DNA from 3 places in the Hoeflea sp. EC-HK425 genome. Region 3 is predicted to be linked to each of the others. Evidence: predicted binding sites of a transcription regulator. Region 3 holds the regulator's gene; each other region holds the start of a gene.
What was found. Region 3 encodes PhoB, which activates phosphate uptake and scavenging genes when phosphate is short. Its sites were predicted from a motif close to TGTCATNNANCTGTCAT; they were not measured.

Region 1 (7,321 bases), 2.5 Mb from region 3:
ACGCGCCACGCCAGTATCAATGATGTCGAGATCGCCGAAGCAGACCGGAAATTTCACTGGCCGCAGGGGCGGCGGCCGGAAGAGCATCCGGGATTGACGGAACTCGAATTGTAGACCGGCGCCGATCTATGGGTCTCTGAACGACGAAGGGCGCCGCATGGGCGCCCTTCGCGTTGATGGCTTGTGTGAGCCGGTCAGGCCATGCCGATCTTGCCGCCGCCCTGCTTGGTGACAGCGACGACAGCCGGACGCACCGGCATGTCGTCGCGGAAATCGGGCCAGCGGGTGGCGGGCTGCTCATAGGTGGCGAGGCCTTCGTCACCGGGATGCTGAACCGCGAGGAACACGGTTTCGCCTGTCGGATCGAAAAGCGGGCCGCACATCTCGGCGCCGACCGGAACCCGGAAGAACAGTTTCGAGGTGGCTCGCGCATCCCCATTCGTATCGACGGCCCACAGACCATCGGTACGCCCGGTCCGCTTTTCGGAATTGCCGTCTGTCGAGACCCAGAGGCGTCCGTCAGCATCGATGGCGCAGTTGTCGGGCATGCCGAACCAGCCGTTGGTGGTGGTGGCTGAGGAGAAGCTGGCGCCGACTTCGGCGACCGCCGGATCTCCGCATTTGAGCAGGATTTCCCAGGTCGATTTGGTGGAAGCGAAGTCGCCATCGGTTTCGCTGATTTCGATGATGTGACCGAAGGCGTTGTTGGCGCGCGGGTTGGCGGCGTTCTCGTCGCCTTCCTTGCGCCGGGTGTTGTTGGTCAGCATGCAATAGACCTTGCCGGTCATGGCATTGGGCTGAACGTCTTCGGGACGGTCCATCTTCGTGGCACCGAGAAGGTCGCCGGCGCGGCGGGCCTCGATCACCACGTCGGCCTGGCTCATGAAGCCGTTGTCGGCATTGAGCGGGCCTTCACCGTGAACCAGCGGCATCCAGTCAACCGTGCCGTCCGCATCAAAGCGCGCGACATAGAGGATGCCATCGTCGAGAAGGTCCATGTTGGCCGCGCGGTCATCGGGGTTGTAGGCGGCGCTGGTGACAAACTTGTAGACATAGTCGAAGCGTTCGTCATCGCCGCAGTAAAACACCACGCGGCCATCCTTGTTGACAACGCTTTCAGCACCTTCATGTTTCATGCGGCCAAGTGCCGTGCGCTTCTTCGGTACCGAGTTGGGGTCCATCGGATCGACTTCGACAACCCAGCCGAAGCGGTTGGGTTCATTGGGCTCCTTGGAGACATCGAAGCGGTCGTGATGCGTGCCCCAGTTGTACCAGCCGGCGGGAGCGCCGTAGCGCTTGTAGTTGACGGCTTCGGGATGGCCTTCCGGCAGTTCGCCGATGAAGTAGCCGTGGAAGTTTTCCTCGGCCATCAGCCATGTGCCCCAGGGCGTGACGCCGCCGGCGCAGTTGTTGAGCGTGCCGAACACCTTCGTGCCTGACGTGTCCGCATTGGTCTTGAGGCGGTCGTGACCGGCGGCCGGACCGGTCAGCGCCATCTCGGTGCCGACGTGCAAACGGCGGTTCATCTTGCCGTCGAGGACCGGCATCCATTTGCCGTCCTGCTTGCGGATTTCGATGACGGTGCCACCGTGTGCGGCCATTTCGATGTCGACGATATCCTTGGTGAACTCGCCCATCATCACCTTGTCCTTGCCTTCACCATCCTTGCCGATGGTCGCCCAGTTGGGGAACATCAGTTCGGCGTTGGTGTATTCGTGGTTGACCACGAGCAGTCCATGGTCGTCGGCACCATCGAGCGGAATGAAGCCGACATAATCGTTGTTGTAGCCGAACTGTTTCGACTGGCTTTCCGCCGTCTGGTTCATCGGATCGAAATCCGGCGAATCTGCAAAGACCTTGTCGCCCCAGCGCAGCAGAACATCGGCGTCATAGCCTTCGGCAACGTGATGGGTTTCATCGACGCCGGCCTCGACTTCGGTGAACGAAAAGGCGCTCATACCTTCCGCACGGGCCTCATCGGCGATCATCAGCGCCAGCGGGCTGACGGTCGTGGCAATGGCGGTGACGGCGAGCGAGCCGCCAAGGAAGCCGCGGCGCGAGAAACGGCGGTTGATAATGTCGCCCATTGTGGGATTGTCTGACGGGTTGCGGCCGACATCTTCTTCCGCTTCGCGCAGTTCGGTGAGGTTGATGATTTCTTCATCTGGCTTGAACATGTCGTTCATGGCTTTCTCCATCGTGTTGGACTGACCCCGATGAATCCAAATGTACCAATTTGCGTAACGAGCTTATGACAGTTGACGCAGGATTGCAGCCTTCCTGTTTAGAAGCGGTGCGCATTGCAGCGCGCTCGCTGGCCTACCCGCGGTTCGTGCCGGCTCGGAGGAGTGGAAATGATGACACTGAGAATGGTCTTGCTGGGAAGCGCTGTCGGCCTTGCGCTCGGATGGCTGGCAGTCCCGGCAGCGGCAGGTGAACTGGAAGACTACCGGAGTGCGCTTGAAGAGTTTCTTGCGGAAAACGGACTTGCCGGCGGGACACTCTTTGTGCGGGGACCGGAAACCGAGATCGAGGTTGTTGCCGGCATGGCCGAGACCGGGACCCGGCGGCCGGTGACACCGGATACGCGGTTCTACATAGCCTCCACCGGCAAGATGATGGTTGCCGCCGCGGTCCTCGCCCATGTCGAAAAGGGGGATCTCGATCTCGATGCCAAGGTCTGGCCGCTGGTTCGCGATCTGCCGGGTATTGATGCGCTTGAGGGGATTGGTGAAGTCACGCTTCGCCAATTGCTCAATCATACCTCCGGTCTCGCAGATTATCTCGACGACAGTTTTGTGGGCGCTGCCCTGCTTGATATGAAGCGGCGGTGGAGCGAGGCCGAGGCCCTTGCCTTTGCCTATGGAGAACCTGCCTATGGCGCGCCCGGCGAGATTTTTGAGTACTCCAACAGCAATTATGTGCTGCTCGGCCATATTCTCAAAAACCGATCTGCGGATCTGGAGGCCGCACTTTGGGAGAGCGTGTTCGTTCCCTCGGGCATGTTGGCGACCACGGTCGGCGCCTCCGCGGAGGCGGCCGATCTCGCACATGGCTACGCCGGCGAAACCGGGAATACTGATGTCAGTCAGTTGTCCTGGGCGAGTGTTCTGGCGGACGGGCCGCTGGTCAGCACCGCGCGGGATGTTGCAGGTTTCCTGCAGGCGTTGATGCGCGAACAGAGGATACTCAAAGCCGATCTGCTTGAAGAGATGCTGGCCGGCTCTAAGCAGGACGATAGCTACGGTCTCGGCATGGCCAACGGCGGCGATGATTGGGGCGACTGGTACGGCCATTCGGGCAGCTATGATGGTTTCGAGGCAGACGCCCGGTACTATCCAGATGCCGATCTGGTGCTGGTCTATACGGTCAACGGCAACAGCGTCACGGATACGGATCTTCTGGATCTCGCCGCTGGAATCTACTTCGACAACTAATCGCCCTGTCGTCTCATTCCGCCGGCGCCAGTTCCGGCCGCTCCACGGCCTGTTCCCGGATCGGCCAGTGGACGATCGCGGCGAAGATGCCGAGTGCCACGCCCAGCCACCAGACCGGGTTGTAGGTGCCGAAGATGTCGTAGAGATAGCCGCCGAGCCAGACGCCGAGGAAGGAGCCGACCTGGTGGGCGAGAAACACCACCCCACCCAGCATGCCGAGATGGCCGGTGCCGAACATGATTGCCACCAGCGCGTTGGTCGGAGGCACGGTCGACAGCCAGAGCAGGCCCATGACGATGGCGAAGATCACCACCGAGGTGCTGGTCTGCGGCAGCAGCAGGAACGCGGTGACGGCGATTGAACGGCCGATATAGATCCAGACCAGTGCCATCGGCTTGGAATAACGCTGACCGATATAGCCCGAGGCCAGCGAACCGATGATGTTGAAAAAGCCGATGAGCGCCAGCGACAGCACCGCAAAGGAGCTTTCGATACCGATATCGCGCAGATAGGCCGGGAAGTGGGCGGTGATGAAGGCCACCTGGAAGCCGCATACGAAGAAACCGGAGACCAGCAGCAGGTAGCTCTTGTGGCCGAGCGCTTCGCGCAGGGCTTCACCGATAGACTGCTTGTACTGAAGCGCCGATTGCGAGCCGGAATTCGAGTTGCCGCGCAGCGGAATGGCCAGGAACGGGATGATGAACATCATCGCCGCCATCCAGATAAGCGCTTCCTGCCAGCCATAGGCATCGATCAGGCCCTGGCTCAGCGGTGCGAAGACGAACATGCCGGCCGAGCCGGCTGCCGTGCCTATGCCGAACGCCATGGAGCGCCGCTCCGGCGCGACATTGCGGGCAAACGCTGCCAGCACGATGCCGAAGGAGGCCGACGCAATGCCCAGCCCGACGAGGACGCCGCCGCCGATGTAGAACCAGCCGGGGCTTGGCGCCACCGACATGATGAACAGTCCGCTCGAATAGACAAATGCGGACAGGGCCAGCACCTTCCAGGTGCCGAACTTGTCGGCAATCGCGCCAAAAAACGGCTGGCCCAAGCCCCAGAACAGGTTCTGGATCGCCATGGCGAGACCAAAGGTCGTCCGGTCCCAGCCTGTGTCAGCGAGCATCGGCAACTGGAAGAAGCCCATGGCCGAACGTGGTCCGAAGGACAGGAGCGAGATCAGCGAACCGGCGATGATGATCAGCCAGGGCAGCGATGGAACGGCTGGGGAGGGGCGGGTTTCGGACATGAACGGCTCCTGAGATGTGGGGCGACTTTAGGCATTTCCATCCATTCGACAAGTGCATTTGTTTGAAGGAATGGATCAGCAGAATTGATGTTCGCCACTCGTTAACCGCGAAAGTCGACACTGCCGGATGATTTCGCACACCATGGTTGTGGATGGCTGTGGCAGTCTATAATCGGGACCATTCACTTTACTGGATTTGCGCATGTTCTCCTTGCTTGGTTTTATGCTTCTGATTGCCCTGGCCTTGTGGGTCCGCAGTGTTTCGCTCGAGCAACGCAGGATGGCCGAGCAATTGGCATTGCTGCGCCGTGAACTCGACCGGCTTCCGGCCGGGGGAGCGGCGGAATCCGGTGCCGGGACAGGCGATGAACTGGCAGAGCCGCGGCGGGATGCGCCGGAAAGCACAGGCGCCGGGCCGGAAACGGAGGGGTCTGAGCCAAAGGCCGCTGAGGCGGCAGATGCTGCCCGGCTTTCTGCCGACGCTGCCGCCGGGCGAGCGGAAACCGGCGGCGCCGGGCCAGAGCGGCGTGACGAGGATGACACCGGGTTGCCGGAGGCCGCTGTTCTGGCCGCGTCTAGCCCGGGCAAGGGCATGGATCTGGAGAGCCTGATTGGCGGCCGCTGGTCGGCGCTGCTTGGCGGGCTTGCGGTTGCGCTGGGTGTGCTGTTTCTGGCGCGCTATTCCATCGAAGCCGGTCTGCTTGGCCCGCGGGCCCGGATGACGATGGGCACGCTGATGTCACTGGCCCTGTTCGGGGCCGGCGAATTCATGCGCCGCCGCGACCGCCAGGACGCGATGCCGACGCTGACGAGTGCGGATATTCCGGGGATCCTGACCGGAGCCGGCGCCATCGGCGCCTTTGGCACGATCTATGCAGCCTACGCGCTCTACGGTTTTGTCGGCCCGGCAGTAGCGTTTGTCGGCCTCACGGTTCTCGGCATCGCCAGCCTGCTCTTGTCTGCCGTTCACGGGCCGAAGCTTGCGGCTCTCGGATTGGTCGGCGCCTATGTGTCGCCGTTGCTGGTCTCCTCGCAGGACCCCAATCCGGTGGCCTTCGGCGCCCATATCCTGGTGGTGACCGCCGCCGTGATGGGCGTCGCGCGGATTCGCGGCTGGCGCTGGCTTGCAATCGGCGGCATTGCCGGGTCGACGGCTCTGGCCTTGTTGCTGTTGACGATCTCGACGCTGACAGCCTGGTTCGCACTCGGACTTCTGCTCGTCGCACTGTTTGCCGTTCACGTGATAAGCCTGGTCGCCGGGGTCGAGGCGCGTCCGGATCCGCTCGAGGACCGGCCGGCGGCGCGGCTTGCGATCGGCGCAGGGCTGAGCGTCGTTCTGGTCGGCGTTCTCGCCATCCTGACCTGGGACACTCAGGTGCCGTTGCTGCTTTTGGTATCCGGTCTCGCGGCGCTCATGGTGGCTGCTGGCGGGATCTGGCCCTCGCTGTCGCCCGTTGCTCCGCTGTCTGTGGTGCTGATCGTTGTGGCGCTGTTGTCGCTCAGGATCGATTTCCCGGTCATTGCAGGCATAACCTCCGGTCTCGATATCCGCGATGGCTTGATGGCGCCGGATCTCGGCGGCTTTGTCCGCAACAGCCTGCTGATGGCGGTTCCATCCTTCCTGCTTGCCGTGTTCCTCGGGCTCCGGGCGGCGGCCAGCGCTCCCATCATGGCCGGTCGCCTGGCGATAGCCCTGAGCGCCATCACCGTCCTGACCATGGCGGCGATCTATCTGTCGGTCGCCCCGTTCGAGACCCATGTTCCGACCGGGCTCGCGGCGCTGGCGCTCTCGGCGATGATGGTGGGGCTGACCGAGAAATTCGGCCGCGCCAGACCGGATGACTGGTCGGCCGCGGCTCCGGCATGGCTGGCCGTCGGCGCGGTGGCGCTCGCGGGGCTCGCGGTTGCGATCCTTTTAACGCGTCAATGGATGCCGCTAGGGTTTGCGGTGACTGCTGCCGGCGCCTGCCTTATCCATGGCAGAAGGTCGGTGCCGGCGCTTGGGTGGCTTGCCGTGGCGCTCTCTCTGCTGGCCTCCTCGGGGCTCTATTTCAATGCACCGTTTTCCGCCGATGTGATCGGGTCGGCGCCGTTCTTCAACTGGCTGGTGGTGATCATCGCCCTGCCGGCCGCGCTCCTGATCTGGGGCGGTCTGGCTTTGCGCGGATCGGGCGGGCGCCGGCCCGGCGAACTGGTGATTGCCTTCGGCCTTGCTCTTGCCGGGCTGTTCGTGGCGCTGGAGTTGCGCCACTTCATCGCCGGCGGCGATATCACCGGTGCGCCGTTCGGCCTGATCGACATGGCGACCCAGTCTATTGCGGCGCTTTGCTTTTCCGTCGGGCTGCAATGGGCTGCCCGGCGCAGCGACGCGCGCGTGTTTCCGCTGGCCTCGCTTGTCGTCGGAGCGCTCGGCATCGCGGCGATGGTGATCGGGCTGATCGTGGTGTTCAATCCGTTCCTGAGCCAGGCAGCTGTGGGTGAAGGGCGGGTGTTCAACCTGCTGCTTCCCGGCTACCTGATCCCTGGTCTGCTTGCCGCCCTGACCGCCTATCTTGCCTCGGCAGCACGGCCCAGATGGTACCGGATCGGCTATGGCGCAACCGGCGCCATATTGCTGTTCATCTACGTATCGCTG
Region 2 (7,321 bases), 2.3 Mb from region 3:
GATCGCCGCCGTCACCTGCACTCCGCCGGTGCCCCAGCCATAGGGCATCGGCATCTCGCGGGACGCGAACGGCACCTGGTAGCCGGGCACGGCGATCCCCTTGAGGATAGCCCGGCGGATCATCCGCTTGGTCTGCTCATCGAGATAGGCGAAATTGTAGGTCGCCAGATTCTGCGAACCCTCGTCCTGTGCCAGCGCGTTCATTCCGCAGCCTCCTTTGTGTCGTCCGTTGCGGATGTCTCGCCATCGGCCCTCGCCGCATTGGCGAAATGCTCGGCACGCATGCGCCGCACGAGGTCGAGCTCGGCCTGGAAGTCGACGTAATGCGGCAGCTTGAGATGCTCGACGAAGCCGGTCGCCTGCACATTGTCACAATGCGACAACACGAATTCCTCGTCCTGGGCGGGCGCAACGATGTCCTCGCCGAGTTCGCTCGCCCTGAGCGCCCGGTCGCACAGCGACATTGCCATCGCCTTGCGCTCGGCCTGGCCGAATACCAGGCCATAGCCGCGGGTGAACTGCGGCGGCACCTTGGACGATCCCTGGAACTGGTTGACCATCTGGCACTCGGTCAGCTTGACCCGCCCGATCACCACCGTGAAGCCGAGTTCCGGGATCATCACCTCGACATCGACGTCACCAATGCGGATTTCGCCCACAAACGGGTGGCTGCGCGCATAGCCGCGCTGGGTCGAATAGGCGAGCGCCAGCAGGAAGCCCTCATCGCCCCGCGCAAGCGTCTGCAGCCGCGCGTCCCGACCCATCGGGTATTCGGTCGGCGCCCGCGTGATATCGGCGACCGGCAGCGAGGCATCCGTCACCGGATCGTCCTCGATCAGTCCCTCGTCGCCTAGGATATCGGAGACGCGGATCACACGTTCGTTGCTGTCCTGACTGGTTTCGGGTGCATCCACCGGCGCGTCGCCGGCAAGCACCGGATCGAGCAACCGGTGGGTATAATCGAATGTCGGACCAAGCAGCTGGCCGCCGGGCAGATCCTTGTAGATCGCCGAGATCCGCCGCTCCACAAGCATCTCGCCTGTGTCCATCGGCTCCGAATGACCAAACCGCGGCAGGGTTGTCCGGTAGGCGCGGAGCAGGAACACAGCCTCGATCAGATCGCCGCGGGCCTGCTTGATCGCCAGGGCAGCGAGTTCCGGATCGTAGAGCGAGCCCTCGCCCATCACACGGTCGACGGCAAGCGACAATTGCCCGGCGATCTGCTCGAGCGTCAGCCCCGGCACATTGGCATCGCCACGGCGTCGGGCGGCGAGCAGACGGTGGGCGTTGGCGATGGCGGCTTCGCCGCCCTTGACAGCAACATACATGACTTACGCCTCCCTGCGGACTAGACGGGTGCTGCGCGGCAATGCCGCCACGCAGCCCGGCGCGGCGAGGATCAGGTCGATGCCACGCGGGAAAGTGGCGCGGTTGGCCTGCCACTGCGCTTCGAAATGCTGCGGCATTGGCGCTGGTGCCAGCGATGCCTGACCCTTGATACCGGGACCTCCGAGCGCAAGCGGCACACCTTCGGACAGTGTCGACACCTGCAGGATCACCGTCGTCGACCGGTCGGGAAATTCCTGGGTGCCGAGCGAGAAGCCATTGAGCGCCGAGAGGTTTTGCGGCGCGGCCACGATGGCAAAGGATGCATCGGACGGGTGACTGACAACCGGCGCACCGGTGTGAAACACGATCCAGTCCCTGACTTCGGAACTCTTGGCCATCGCCGCATCCAGCCAGACAGGTGTATCGGCATCGGCCAGTGTTGCAATCAGTGCCGAAGCCGACGCGCAAAGTGGCGGCGGCGGTGTCGTAACCTCTGGCAATGGGTGAACCGAGCCCGGCCGCGACATCGCATCCATCAGCACCCGGAACACCATCTGAGATGAGCATAAGGGATCTGAGAACCCGCCTTCGTAGATCGTGGAATCTTGTGTGGCGGCAGGCATCAGTCTTCCCCTCGCACCATGGTGAAAAAATTGACCCTTGTGGCCGCGGTTTCCTGGCGGATCCTGGCGTCGGCAGCCCTCTCCAGTTGCTCGAGCGGCGCAACGATCTCGCGCTCGACCAGTTCGGCATGGCCAGGGTCCTGGGCCAGCGCATCGATGACGGCGACCAGTTGCGCCTTGCGCGCGTCGCGGCCGCTGATCATAGCGTGCCCCACCTGCCCCGAGCCGATCCTGACCGTCACGCGGGTGGCCGAAACCTCGCCGACATGAAACGGCTGACCGGTGCCGCCCGCGCGGCCCTGAAGCGCCACAAGCCCGGACTCGGGACCGCGCAGCAGTTCAACGGACGGGTCGAGACCGGTCTGCTTCCAGCGAGACACCAGATCCTTGCTCGGCGCTCTGGCAAGCACCGACAGCAGCCTTTGCCGCCTGGCAATATCCGTAGCGACATTGCCGTCCGGCGTTTGGTCCAGCCCATTTCCTGAAAGCGCCATCGAAATCTCCTTATTTGTCTATTTATCTAGACAACCATATCAATTACGATACACTTAAACCGCTCATGTGACGAGCCTGTGACATCACGAAGGGAAACTCCGGTGAAAGCACTGCAGAGACGGACCGGGATCGCGCTCTGGCGGCAGGTTGCCGACCAGATCCGCCAGTCGGTTCTCACCGGACTGGCAGCCAATGAGCGGCTCCCGGCGGAGGCGGAACTGGCCAGCCGATTCGGGGTCAACCGTCACACGGTTCGCTCGGCGATCGCGGCGCTCGAGAAGGAAGGTATCCTGCGCGCCGAGCAGGGCCGCGGCACCTTCCTCAACGACCGCAAGCGCCTGCGTTACCCGATTGGCCAGCGCACCCGCTTTTCCTCGGGCCTGGAGGATCAGGCCCGGACCCGGTCAGGCAGGCTGCTTTCGAGCGAGACCCTGCCCGCTCCGCCCCACATCGCGAAGGCCCTGTCCCTGCCTTCCGGTGCGCCCGTCATCAAGCTCTCGACGCTCTCGACCGCCGACGCCGTACCAATCTCGGCGGCTACCTCCTGGTTTGACGCCAGCCGGTTTGGCGAAATTGCCAGCCTCTACGCAAAGACTGGCTCGATCACCGCCTCGCTGGTCCGCCTCGGAGTGGAGGATTACACCCGCAAGTCAACGGGCGTGGAGGCCCGGCATGCCAGCAGCGAGGATCTCGACCTCCTCGCCCTGTCGCCCGGTGCGATCGTGCTGCTGACCCGCGGAATCGACATCGATCCGGCAGGCAGGCCTGTCCTCTACGGCGAATCCCGGTTTGCCGCCGACCGTGTCGAACTCGTCATCGAGAACCAGGCAGCGGAAACGCCCACCTGATCGAGATCCGGCACCCCTGTCACATTGACCGTCACAAAACTGAGAACTGAATCGTGTCTAAGCCTGCCAGCAGGACGATAGCTCAAAGTTCAGGCGGGCCCCGTGACCACAAATTACCGGACCATTTTTCTTTCCGACATTCACTTGGGTACCCCCGATTGCCAGGCGGAGATACTGATCGACTTCCTGCGCCAGCATGACGCCCCGACCATCTATCTCGTCGGCGATATCGTCGACTGCTGGCGGATGAAGCGCAAAGGATTCTACTGGCCGCAATCCCACAATGACGTGGTTCAGAAACTCTTGCGCAAGGCCCGCAAGGGCACCCGCATCATCTATGTTCCCGGCAATCACGACGAGCTGCTGCGCGAGTATCAGGGCGTTCATTTCGGCGGCATCGAGGTGCGCGAGCGCGATGTGTTCGAGACAGCCGATGGCAGGCGCCTGCTGGTCATCCACGGCGACGAATTCGACATGGTGGTGATGAACCACCGCTGGCTCGCCCATCTGGGCGACATCGCCTACGGCTTCGCGATGTGGACCAACAAGTGGCACAACCGTTCCCGCAAGCTGCTTGGACTGCGCTACTGGTCGTTCTCCCGCTGGGCCAAGCTGAAGGTCAAGAGCGCGGTCAACTTCATTTCGGACTTCGAGGAAGTGCTGGCGGACGAAGCCCGCAAGCACGGCGCCGACGGCGTCATCTGCGGTCACATCCACCACGCCGCCAACGAGATGCGCGGCGGCATCCGCTACATCAACACCGGCGACTGGGTGGAAAGCTGCACGGCCGTGGTCGAGCATTCCGACGGCCGCATGGAGATCATCGACTGGTCGCGACGGATTTCCGAAAAAGCCGGACAGCTGGCGAAGGTCGAACCTCTCAAACAGATCACCGGCACGCGGGACCAGGCGGCATGAAGTCCGCCCCGTCTTCTCCTTTGGAGTCTTGATAAATGACCATGATTGAAGCAACAGCCGTCGGCGCCCGCATCGATGGCGCGGTCGTGCGCAACACAGCCCTGTCCTCCACCGGCATCCTGGAACGGGTGTTCTCCGCCGCGTTTCGCGGCCTCGTCTATCCGCAGATCTGGGAAGATCCGCTCATCGACATGGAGGCGCTTGAGCTCAAATCCACGGACACGCTCGTCACCATCGCTTCAGGCTCCTGCAATGTCATGTCCTACCTGACGGCCAGTCCGGCCGAGATCATCGCCGTCGACCTTTCGCCCGCCCATGTCGCGCTCGGCAAGCTCAAGCTCGCCGCCGCCACCCATCTGCCTGGCCACACGGCGTTCTCCAACATGTTCCGCCATGCCAATCTGAAGACAAATCTGGCACTGTATGACCGTCACATCCGCCCGCATCTCGATGACGAGACGCGCAGATACTGGGACGGACGGGAAATCAACGGCCGCCGACGGGTCAGCCGCTTCACCCGCGGCTTCTACACCACCGGCCTGCTCGGCCGCTTCATCTCGGTCGCCCATGTGCTGGGCAAGCTCTACGGCGTCGATCCGCGCGAGCTGCTGCGGATGGACAGCGTCGAAAAGCAGCGCGAGTTCTTCAACACCCGGATCGCGCCGGTGTTCGACAGCCGCAGCTTCAAGGCGCTGACCTCGCTGCGCGCCTCGCTGTTCGGCCTGGGCATCCCGCCAGCGCAGTATGAAGCTCTCGCCGGCGACTCGACCGACGGGATGATCGGGGCTCTGCGGATCCGCACCGAGCGGCTCGCTTGCGGGTTTCCGCTCAAGGACAATTACTTTGCCTGGCAGGCCTTTGGCCGCGGCTACCAGCCCGGCGAGGCCGCCAGCCTGCCGCCCTATCTCGAAGCCCGCCATTTCGAAACCGTTCGCCGCAATGCCGGCCGCGTGTCCGTCGTCAACGAGAGCATCACCACCCTGCTCGCAGCAAGGCCGGCAGCCTCCGTCGACGCCTTCGTGCTGCTTGACGCCCAGGACTGGATGACCGACGCCCAGCTCTCAGAACTCTGGGCCGAGATCACCCGGACGGCGGCAGCCGGAGCGCGCGTCATCTACCGCACCGCCGCCGCTCCGTCTCCGCTGCCCGGACATGTTCCCGATGGCATTCTCGACAAGTGGAATTACCAGGCTGAGCGCAGTCTGGAGCTCGGCGCACGCGATCGCTCGGCGATTTACGGCGGTTTTCATCTCCACGTAAAGCGCGACCAGGCCGCATGAGCGCCGTCTCCGCCAATGCGTCGGTGATGGATGGCATCTACCGCCACCAGCGCCATATCTACGATCTGACGCGCAAATACTACCTGCTTGGACGCAACGACCTGATCGCGGCGCTGAAACCGCCCGTTGGCGGTTCGGTGCTCGAAATCGGCTGCGGCACCGCGCGCAATCTGCTGCTGGCGGCGCGGCACTACCCCGATGCGCGGCTCTACGGCATCGACATCTCGGCGGAAATGCTCAAGTCCGCCGAGGCGACCATCGCGAAAAACCGCATCGGCGATCGCGTCACCCTGGCCCAGGGCGACGCCACCCGGTTTGACGCGGACGACCTGTTCGCTGTTGGGCGGTTCGACCGGGTGTTCTTTTCCTACAGCCTGTCGATGATCCCCGGCTGGGAAGCTGCGCTCGACCAGGCGATCCAGGCCGTGGCACCCGGAGGCGAATTGCATGTCGTCGATTTCGGCCAACAGACCGCCCTGCCCGGCTGGTTCGGCAGGGGATTGAAAGCCTGGCTCGCCCGTTTTCATGTCACGCCCCGCTCATGCCTCGGCGACGCCATGGCTGCCATCGCGCAGCAGCACCACGGTGAGTTGAGATTTTCGACGCTGTATCGGGATTATGCCCGGATCGGCGCCATCAGGCTGCCGCGGGACTGACCCATTGGAGCGCCGTGCCTCCCAGTGGATCCCCAAAGCACGCTCCAGCACTTTGAAACTAGAGCATCTTGTCTGCGTTCAGACGGTTTCGCCTGAACGCAGGATGCTCTAGCCGGCTCCGCCGACTTCCGACTGGGCAACCGCGACTGATTTCAAGATGGCGAAACAGTCTGCACCGGGCGCAAGCTCAAGCGCCTGTGCCGACCGCCGCGTGATCCGCGCCAGCAGCAGGTCGTCCCCTGCCCTGAGCTGAATGACCGCCCCCGGACCCTCGCCGAGCCGCACCGCGGTCACCGTTGCCGGCAGGATGTTGAGCGCCGACAGGCCCTCGGGCCGTGTTCGTGACAGGATCACGTCCTGCGCCAGAATTCGGATGGACAGACGCGCGCCGAGCGGCGCGTCCACATGCGGCAGGAACAGCGGGCCAGCCGATGCCTCGAGCCGTGTCAGCCCGTCCTCTTCCTGAGTGGCCACGGTTGCATGCAGCGAAGCTCCGGCGGCGCGAATTCCAAGCGCCGGCACATTTTCGGGATCGGAGAGCACTTCGTGAGCCAGGCCGGACCGGACCACCCGTCCCTTGTCCATCAGAACCAGTGTCGTCGCCAGCCGCGCCACTTCCGCCATCGAATGGCTGACATAGAGAACCGGGATATCGGTTTCACCCCGCAACCGCTCGAGATAGGGCAGGATCTCGGCCTTGCGTTCCTCATCCAGTGCTGCAAGCGGTTCATCCATCAGCAGCAGCCGCGGATTTGCCAGGAGCGCCCGGCCGATGGCCACCCGCTGTTTCTCGCCGCCGGACAATCCGGCCGGCCTGCGCTCAAGCAATCCGTCGATGCCGAGCATGCCGACCACGTGATCAAAGCTCTCCCCCGGTCTGCGCGGCGCGAACCAGCGACTGTAAGTGAGGTTCTGCCGCACGCTGAGATGCGGAAACAGACGCCCTTCCTGAAACACGTAGCCCAGACGGCGCTGGTGCACCGGGACCCAGATGCGCCGCTCCGCGTCGAACAGCACGGTCTCCCCCAGCTGGATGCGCCCCGCCTCGGGTCTGATCAGCCCTGCCACGGCATTGATCACCGAGGTCTTGCCCGACCCCGAACGGCCGAACAGTGCGGTCACGCCCGCGGGCGCCTCGAACGCCACGTCGAGAGAGAAATCGCTGAAGCGAT
Region 3 (7,321 bases):
GGAGACACGAGTGCGTGTCGAGGGCTTCTCGAAGATCATGGCCAGCATCTTGCCAGCGAGTGGCTTGTCCGCTTCGGTCGCCGTCTTGGCGGATCGCGCCGCGTCGAGCATGGCACGCAACTCTCCGGCGCTGACGGCGGAGAGATCGAGAAAATGCCGGGTGCTGGCGGATGGGGTCTTGGTCATAAAATCCGGTCCGTTTAGTTGGCTGCACCGTTGCGGGACAGCATTTCGAGCGCGGCCTCTGTCTTTGCGAGCGCTTCGCGGGCTTCTTCGGCGGTCACGATCAAAGGCGGCAGCAAACGGACGACATTGTCGCCGGCCGGGACTGCCAGAAGATGCTCACTGCGCATCGCCGCAACCAGATCCGCATTGGATTTGGCACACTTGATACCGAGCATCAGGCCGGAGCCGCGGACGTCCGCAATCAAATCCGGATAGCGATCCTTGAGTGAAGCCAGTCCCTGCCTGAGCACCAGAGCAACATCATTGACGTGCGGAAGAAATCCATCGTCGAGAATGATATCCAGCACGGCATTGCCGACCGCCATGGCAAGCGGGTTGCCGCCATAGGTGGTGCCGTGGGTACCGAGCGTCATGCCGTCTGCCGCACTGGCCGTGGCCAGGCAGGCGCCAAAGGGAAAACCGCCGCCGATGCCTTTTGCCACTGCCATGATGTCCGGCTCAATGCCGGCCCATTCATGGGCGAACAACTTGCCGGTCCGGCCCACACCCGACTGAACCTCATCAAGGATCAGCAGGATGCCATGTTCATCGCACAGCTCGCGCAGGCCGCGCATGCATTCATTGGGCAGCGGACGGATACCGCCCTCGCCCTGCACCGGCTCGACCAGAATGGCGGCTGTTTCACTGGTAATCGCCGCCTTCAGCGCCTCATGATCGCCAAATGGAACCTGATCAAAGCCTTCAACCTTCGGCCCGAAGCCTTCGAGGTACTTTGGCTGGCCTCCGGCGGCAATCGTCGCCAGGGTCCGGCCGTGAAAGGCGCCCTCGATGGTGACTATGCGATAGCGCTCGGGCTGGCCATTGACGAAGAAATGACGCCGCGCGGTCTTGATGGCACACTCCAGCGCCTCGGCACCGGAATTGGTGAAGAAGACCTTGTCGGCAAAGGTCACTTCGGTCAGCCGTTGGGCGAGGCGGGACTGATCGGGGATCTCGTGCACATTGGATAGGTGCCAGAGACGATCGGCCTGGGCCTTGAGCGCCCCAACAAGATGCGGATGGGTGTGGCCAAGGGAATTGACCGCTATGCCGGCGGCAAAATCGAGATACCGCTCGCCCTCGGGTGTTTCCAGCCAGACGCCATGTCCGCGCTCGAACACGATCGGAACGCGGTTGTAAGTGTCATAAAGCGGCTTGGCTTCAGCCATGGCGCTTCTCTCCCCCTTCGAGAACGGACAATACGGCACCGCCCTTGCCTTGCGACCGCTACGGCGAGACAAGGCAGGGCATGCCGGAAAACCAAAATGCCGCCCTTTCCGGGGCGGCGTGGGCACTATTTACAATTAGGGCATGCCTGTCAATGAGACAGCAGGCGCGGCTCGGGCCACGGCGATCGCTCCGGTCATTCGCCCAAGCAGCCGGGGATATCACCCCCAAGTCAACGCTGAATGGTGAGAATTGATACCCACCTCCTAAGTTGGGGAAAACCGCAAAAAGGAATCAGCATGATTCGGCTGACTCTTGTCACGGAGTCCGCCGACCACTAAGTTGAAGGCATGAAATAGACGTTCGCGGCGGACACTATTCACCTCACTGTAACCGAGCGTTCGAGTTCCGGTCTTCCGGGGCGACGGTGAGGGATTCTGCCATCCCGGGATACGGGATACGGGGAGAGTATTGCATGAACTGGACTGATGAACGGGTTGAAAGACTCAAGAAACTCTGGGCGGACGGGCTCAGTGCCAGCCAAATCGCGGCTCAGCTGGGCGGCGTCAGCCGCAACGCGGTGATCGGCAAGGTGCACAGGCTCAACCTGCCCGGTCGCGCCAAGAGCGGCGGGCAGGCATCGGTGCGCACCAAGCGCACGACCGCGGCGCCGCGCGCACCGAATTATGCCGGGCGGACAGCAAGCCAGACGACAACCAGAACCGTCAGCCGATCGAGTGGCGGCGCAGCCCTGAAGCAGGATCTGGATGTCGTTGCATCGGAAGAGATCGACACCCGTCCGATGGAGGATGTGGTGGTGCCGATTTCGCGCCGGCTCTCGCTGGTGGAGCTTTCCGAGCGCACCTGCAAATGGCCGGTCGGTGATCCGCTGCAGGAAGGTTTTCACTTCTGCGGCAATGATTCCGGCGATTCCTCGCCCTATTGCGGCTATCACGCCAAGATGGCCTTCCAGCCGTCGAGCGAGCGCAAGCGCGCCCGCTGAATTGATATGCCTCTCACAGGCAAAAGGTTTGGATTACGAAAAAGCCCGGGTTGAAGCCGGGCTTTTTCGTTGGAGCTCTTGTCTGAGATGGCGGTAAATCCCGCGTCAGCCCTCGATCGAGTAGCCCGCGCCGCGAACGGTGCGGATGGTGTCGCGCATGCCGGAGAGATTGACCGCCTTGCGCAACCGGCCGACATGCACGTCGACCGTGCGCTCGTCGACATAGACATCATGACCCCAGACACCATCGAGAAGCTGGGCGCGGGAATAAACCCGGCCGGGTGAACTCATCAGGTATTCGAGAAGCCTGAACTCGGTCGGCCCCAGCTTGATGTCCCGGCCACGGCGCTTGACCCGGTGGGTTTCGCGATCGAGTTCGATATCGCCGACCTTGAGCAGGCTGGAAATGACTTCCGGACGGGCGCGGCGCAGCATGGCCCTGACACGGGCCAGCAGTTCGGGCGTCGAGAACGGCTTGACGACGAAATCGTCCGCACCCGTGGCCAGGCCACGAACCCTCTCGCTCTCCTCGCCACGTGCGGTGAGCATGATGATCGGCAACCGTTCGGTTTCGGGCCGGGCGCGCAGACGGCGGCACAACTCGATGCCGGAGATGCCCGGCAGCATCCAGTCGAGGATCAGCAGATCCGGAACCCGCTCCTGAAGTGCAATTTCAGCCTCGTCACCGCGCAGCACGGTGTCGACCTCGTAGCCTTCAGCTTCCAGATTGTAGCGAAGCAGCACCGAAAGTGCCTCTTCGTCCTCAACCACAGTAATACGTGGACTCATCGCCATGGGTCATGCACTCCGTAGCGCTCTCAGTCCGAACCCGGTGCGGGCGCGACCATGGTGGCGGTATCATCGTCCTTCGGCCGTTCGGCTGCCAGCTGCTCGCCGGTGGCCACGTAATAGACCGTCTCGGCGATATTGGTGGCGTGATCGCCGATCCGCTCAATGTTCTTGGCGCAGAAAAGCAGGTGGGTGCAGGCAGTGATGTTGCGCGGATCTTCCATCATGTAGGTCAGAAGTTCGCGGAACAGCGAAGTGTAGATCGCGTCGATCTCCTCGTCACGCTCGCGGATCGAATTGGCGAGATCGGGCGAACGGGTTGCAAAGGCGTCCAGCACTTCCTTGAGCTGAGTCAGAGCCAGTTCGGCCAGATGCTCGAGGCCGCGGACCAGCTTGCGCGGCTGGGCCATGGTGTGAACGGCGATCACCCGCTTGGCGATGTTCTTGCCCAGATCGCCGACCCGCTCAAGATCGGAGGCGATCCGGATCGAGCCGATGATCTCACGCAGATCCGAGGCCATCGGCTGGCGCTTGGCAATTACCAGAACTGCCTTGTCGTAGATTTCACGCTCGCCATTGTCGAGCAGCAGATCTTCGGAGATGACGCGCTGGGCTGAGCCGGTATCGGCATTGACCAGGGCCGCGACGGCGTCGGCAACCATGCGCTCGGCAATGCCGCCCATTTCCGACAGCCGGCGCGTCAGGAAACGAAGGTCATCATCATAAGAAGTGACTGTGTGTGCTTCGGGCATGGTTTGATCCTTCAATCCTGTAATCGTGACGCAAAAGGCAGTCGCATTAGCCGAAGCGGCCGGTGATGTAGTCCTGGGTCAGCTTGTTGTCGGGATTGGTGAACATCTTGTCGGTATCACCTTCCTCGACAAGATAGCCCAGATGGAACATCGCCGTGCGTTGCGATACACGGGCAGCCTGCTGCATCGAGTGGGTCACGATCACGATGGTGTAATTGACGCGAAGCTCGTCGATCAGTTCCTCGACCTTTGCGGTGGCGATCGGGTCGAGCGCCGAGCACGGCTCGTCCATCAGAATGACTTCAGGGCTTACGGCGATGGCGCGTGCGATGCAAAGCCGCTGCTGCTGGCCGCCCGACAGACCGGTGCCCGGCTCCTGCAGACGATCCTTGACCTCGTTGAAAAGGCCGGCCTTGATCAGGCTGCGCTCGACAACTTCGTCCATCTCCACGCGGGTCGAAACCTGGCCGTGAATGCGCGGTCCGTAAACGATGTTTTCGTAAATGGACTTGGGAAACGGGTTGGGCTTCTGAAAGACCATGCCGACGCGTGCCCGCAATTCCACGACATCGATCATCGGGGCGTAGATGTTTTCGCCGTCCAGCGTGACTTCGCCGTTGACCCGGCAGATATCGATCGTGTCATTCATCCGGTTAAGACAGCGCAGAAAAGTCGACTTGCCGCAGCCAGAGGGTCCGATGAGCGCCGTCACGCTGTTCTTGCGGACATCGAGATTGACATCAAAAAGCGCCTGCTTTTCGCCGTAGAAGACGCTGACGTCGGTGCCGCGCATCTTGATCGCGGATTCCTCGATGGCAGCATCAACCGCTTTTTCAGTCGCCGCTTCAGACATGATGTTCATCTCCGTCTTCCCTTCAACAGTTTCAGTATACTCAGGGCTTGGTTGATTCAAAGGTGACAGCCGGGTCCTACCAGCGGCGCTCAAAGCGTCGGCGCAACAGGATGGCGATGGCGTTCATGACGAGCAGGAAGATCAGCAGGACAATGATCGCGCCCGATGCCCGCTCGATAAAGGCCGGGTCGCCCCGCTGGGTCCAATTGTAAACCTGGACCGGCAGTGCGGCAGCCGGGTCGAAAAAGCCTTCGGGCGGCGCAGCAGGATACTCACGCACGAATGCCACCATGCCGATCAACAGCAATGGTGCCGTTTCACCCAGTGCCTGGGCCAGACCGATGATTGCTCCGGTCAGGATGCCGGGAGCCGCGAGCGGCAGCACATGGTGGAAAATGGCCTGCATTTTCGAAGCGCCAATTCCGAGCGCCGCGTCACGGATCGATGGTGGGACTGCCTTGAGTGCGGCGCGCGTGGCAATGATGATGGTGGGCAGCGTCATCAACGTCAGCACCAGAGCACCGACAATCGGAGCGGACTGCGGCAGGCCGACGAAATTGATAAACAGTGCCAGACCCAGAATACCGAACACGATAGAAGGCACAGCAGCGAGGTTTGCAATGTTGACTTCAATAAGGTCAGTCCACCGATTCTGCGGCGCAAACTCTTCAAGATAGATCGAGGCTGCGACACCGATTGGCAGCGACAAGGCCAACACTATCATCATCATGTAGGCAGATCCGAGAATGGCAACGCCGAGGCCAGCTGCTTCCGGCCGGGTGTCAGAGGCGTCAGGCGCGGTGAAGAAAGCCCAGTTGAAGCGAAGGTCCAGAATTCCGGCTTCCTTCAGCCTGTCGGCAAGAACCAGCTGCTCGGGCGAAATGTTGCGGTCGAGTGCCGCGCTTTCCATGGTCACCCTGCCCTTGAAGTAGCCGTCGATACGACCGGACGCGAGGAGATCGAAGGAAATCGTTTCGCCTATCTGGTCGGGGTTGGCCAGAATGAAGCGGCGCAGTTCAGCCGGGGCTTCCCCCGAAATGAGCGCAGCCGCTTCATTCGGGTTGACGCCTTCGGCCGCAAATCCGCGTTTGTCTAGCATGTCCTGCACAGCAGTCTTGATCAGAGGCTGGATCGTGAAAGTCGTGATCTTCTGCAGATCCTCTGGCGCGCGGTTGCCATTCTTGTCCAGCTTTGCAGGATCAAGATAAACGTCCAGGGCGATATAGGTCTGGTTGAAGGACGACAGACCGTTCGACAGGATCGATGCCATCAGTCCTACAAGCGCGAAAATACCAATTGCAACGGCCGCAAGGCCCATCATCCGGAAGCGCTTCTCCGCCGCATTGCGTTTGCGGGTACGCTCTCCAACATTCAAAAGCGAGCGTCCGGTGGTGCCAGCCCCGGCGGAATGATCGGCGGTGATTTCGGTCATTCGTATTGCTCCCGGTATTTGCGCACAATGTAGAGCGCCAGAACATTCAGGCCGAGCGTGAAGACGAACAGGGTCAGGCCAAGCGCGAAGGCCACAAGGGTCTCGGGGCTGGCAAACTCGGTGTCTCCGGTCAACTGGCTCACGATTTTCACGGTGACGGTTGTCATTGCCTCAAAGGGATTGAGGTCAAGGCGAGCCGCAGCCCCTGCCCCCATGACGACGATCATGGTTTCGCCGATGGCGCGGCTGGCAGCCAGCAGGAAAGCCCCGACAATTCCCGGAAGAGCGGCAGGGAGGATAACCTGCTTGATGGTTTCCGACTGGGTAGCGCCGAGGCCATAGGAACCATCGCGCATCGCTTGCGGCACAGCATTGATAATATCATCGGACAATGACGAGATGAACGGGATCAGCATGATGCCCATCACAAGGCCGGCGGTCATCACCGATGCTGACGACGTTCCAAGGCCCAGCGGCTGGGCTATCCAGTCGCGAAGAAACGGGCCGACTGTTATGAGCGCAAACAAACCATAGACGATCGTTGGGATACCGGCGAGCACCTCGATGGCGGGCTTGGCGAAGCTGCGCAACGCACGTCCGGAATATTCGGCAAGATAGATCGCGATCATCAGGCCTATCGGGACGGCCACGAGGAGGGCGACGAAGGATACGTAGAGCGTACCCCAGAGCAAAGGCAGAAACCCGAAATCGGAGCCACCGCGAAACTGCGGATTCCAGACAGTCGAGAAGTAGAATTCGCTCGCCGGGTAGAGCTGGAAGAACTGCAATGATTCAAACAGCAGCGATGCCACGATCCCGACAGTGGTCAGGATAGCCACCAAAGAGGAGCCCATCAGAAGCGCCTTGATAAAGGTCTCTGTGATGTTGCGGGCGCGCATTTTGGGCGTGATACGTGACCAGGCCCAGAAAGCGAAAGCCAGAGCGACGACGATCACGGCGACGTTTCGAACCGAAGAGGCGATGCTGTCGAACTCGCGGTAGGACTTGGCCGCTTCAAAAACGGCAGGGGCCACGTCGGAGCCAAGCGCCACACCGACTTCGGCAAGCCGAGAGCGGACATTGGTCAGGTCGGCCCGCAT

Region 1: SPHINGO391_RS06715 (PhoX family phosphatase) is a predicted target of PhoB. The motif match lies at 2,241-2,257, and genes of this name have one in related genera.
Region 2: phnF (phosphonate metabolism transcriptional regulator PhnF) is a predicted target of PhoB. The motif match lies at 2,514-2,530, and genes of this name have one in related genera.

What each region holds. Positions count from the first base shown of each region.
Region 1 is NZ_LR701572.1:832,449-839,769, forward strand. Features, by position in the region: gene SPHINGO391_RS06710 (nuclear transport factor 2 family protein) at 1-114, shown strand, start outside; gene SPHINGO391_RS06715 (PhoX family phosphatase) at 195-2,186, opposite strand; gene SPHINGO391_RS06720 (serine hydrolase domain-containing protein) at 2,355-3,437, shown strand; gene SPHINGO391_RS06725 (MFS transporter) at 3,451-4,686, opposite strand; gene SPHINGO391_RS06730 (DUF2339 domain-containing protein) at 4,889-7,321, shown strand, end outside.
Region 2 is NZ_LR701572.1:1,000,264-1,007,584, reverse strand. Features, by position in the region: gene SPHINGO391_RS07520 (alpha-D-ribose 1-methylphosphonate 5-phosphate C-P-lyase PhnJ) at 1-204, opposite strand, end outside; gene SPHINGO391_RS07515 (carbon-phosphorus lyase complex subunit PhnI) at 201-1,328, opposite strand; gene phnH (phosphonate C-P lyase system protein PhnH) at 1,332-1,952, opposite strand; gene phnG (phosphonate C-P lyase system protein PhnG) at 1,952-2,446, opposite strand; gene phnF (phosphonate metabolism transcriptional regulator PhnF) at 2,549-3,295, shown strand; gene SPHINGO391_RS07495 (UDP-2,3-diacylglucosamine diphosphatase) at 3,398-4,213, shown strand; gene SPHINGO391_RS07490 (DUF3419 family protein) at 4,249-5,493, shown strand; gene SPHINGO391_RS07485 (class I SAM-dependent methyltransferase) at 5,490-6,149, shown strand; gene modC (molybdenum ABC transporter ATP-binding protein) at 6,258-7,321, opposite strand, start outside.
Region 3 is NZ_LR701572.1:3,348,026-3,355,346, forward strand. Features, by position in the region: gene argF (ornithine carbamoyltransferase) at 1-186, opposite strand, end outside; gene SPHINGO391_RS18855 (aspartate aminotransferase family protein) at 201-1,394, opposite strand; gene SPHINGO391_RS18860 (GcrA family cell cycle regulator) at 1,868-2,395, shown strand; gene phoB (phosphate regulon transcriptional regulator PhoB) at 2,501-3,184, opposite strand; gene phoU (phosphate signaling complex protein PhoU) at 3,214-3,936, opposite strand; gene pstB (phosphate ABC transporter ATP-binding protein PstB) at 3,983-4,798, opposite strand; gene pstA (phosphate ABC transporter permease PstA) at 4,866-6,221, opposite strand; gene pstC (phosphate ABC transporter permease subunit PstC) at 6,218-7,321, opposite strand, start outside.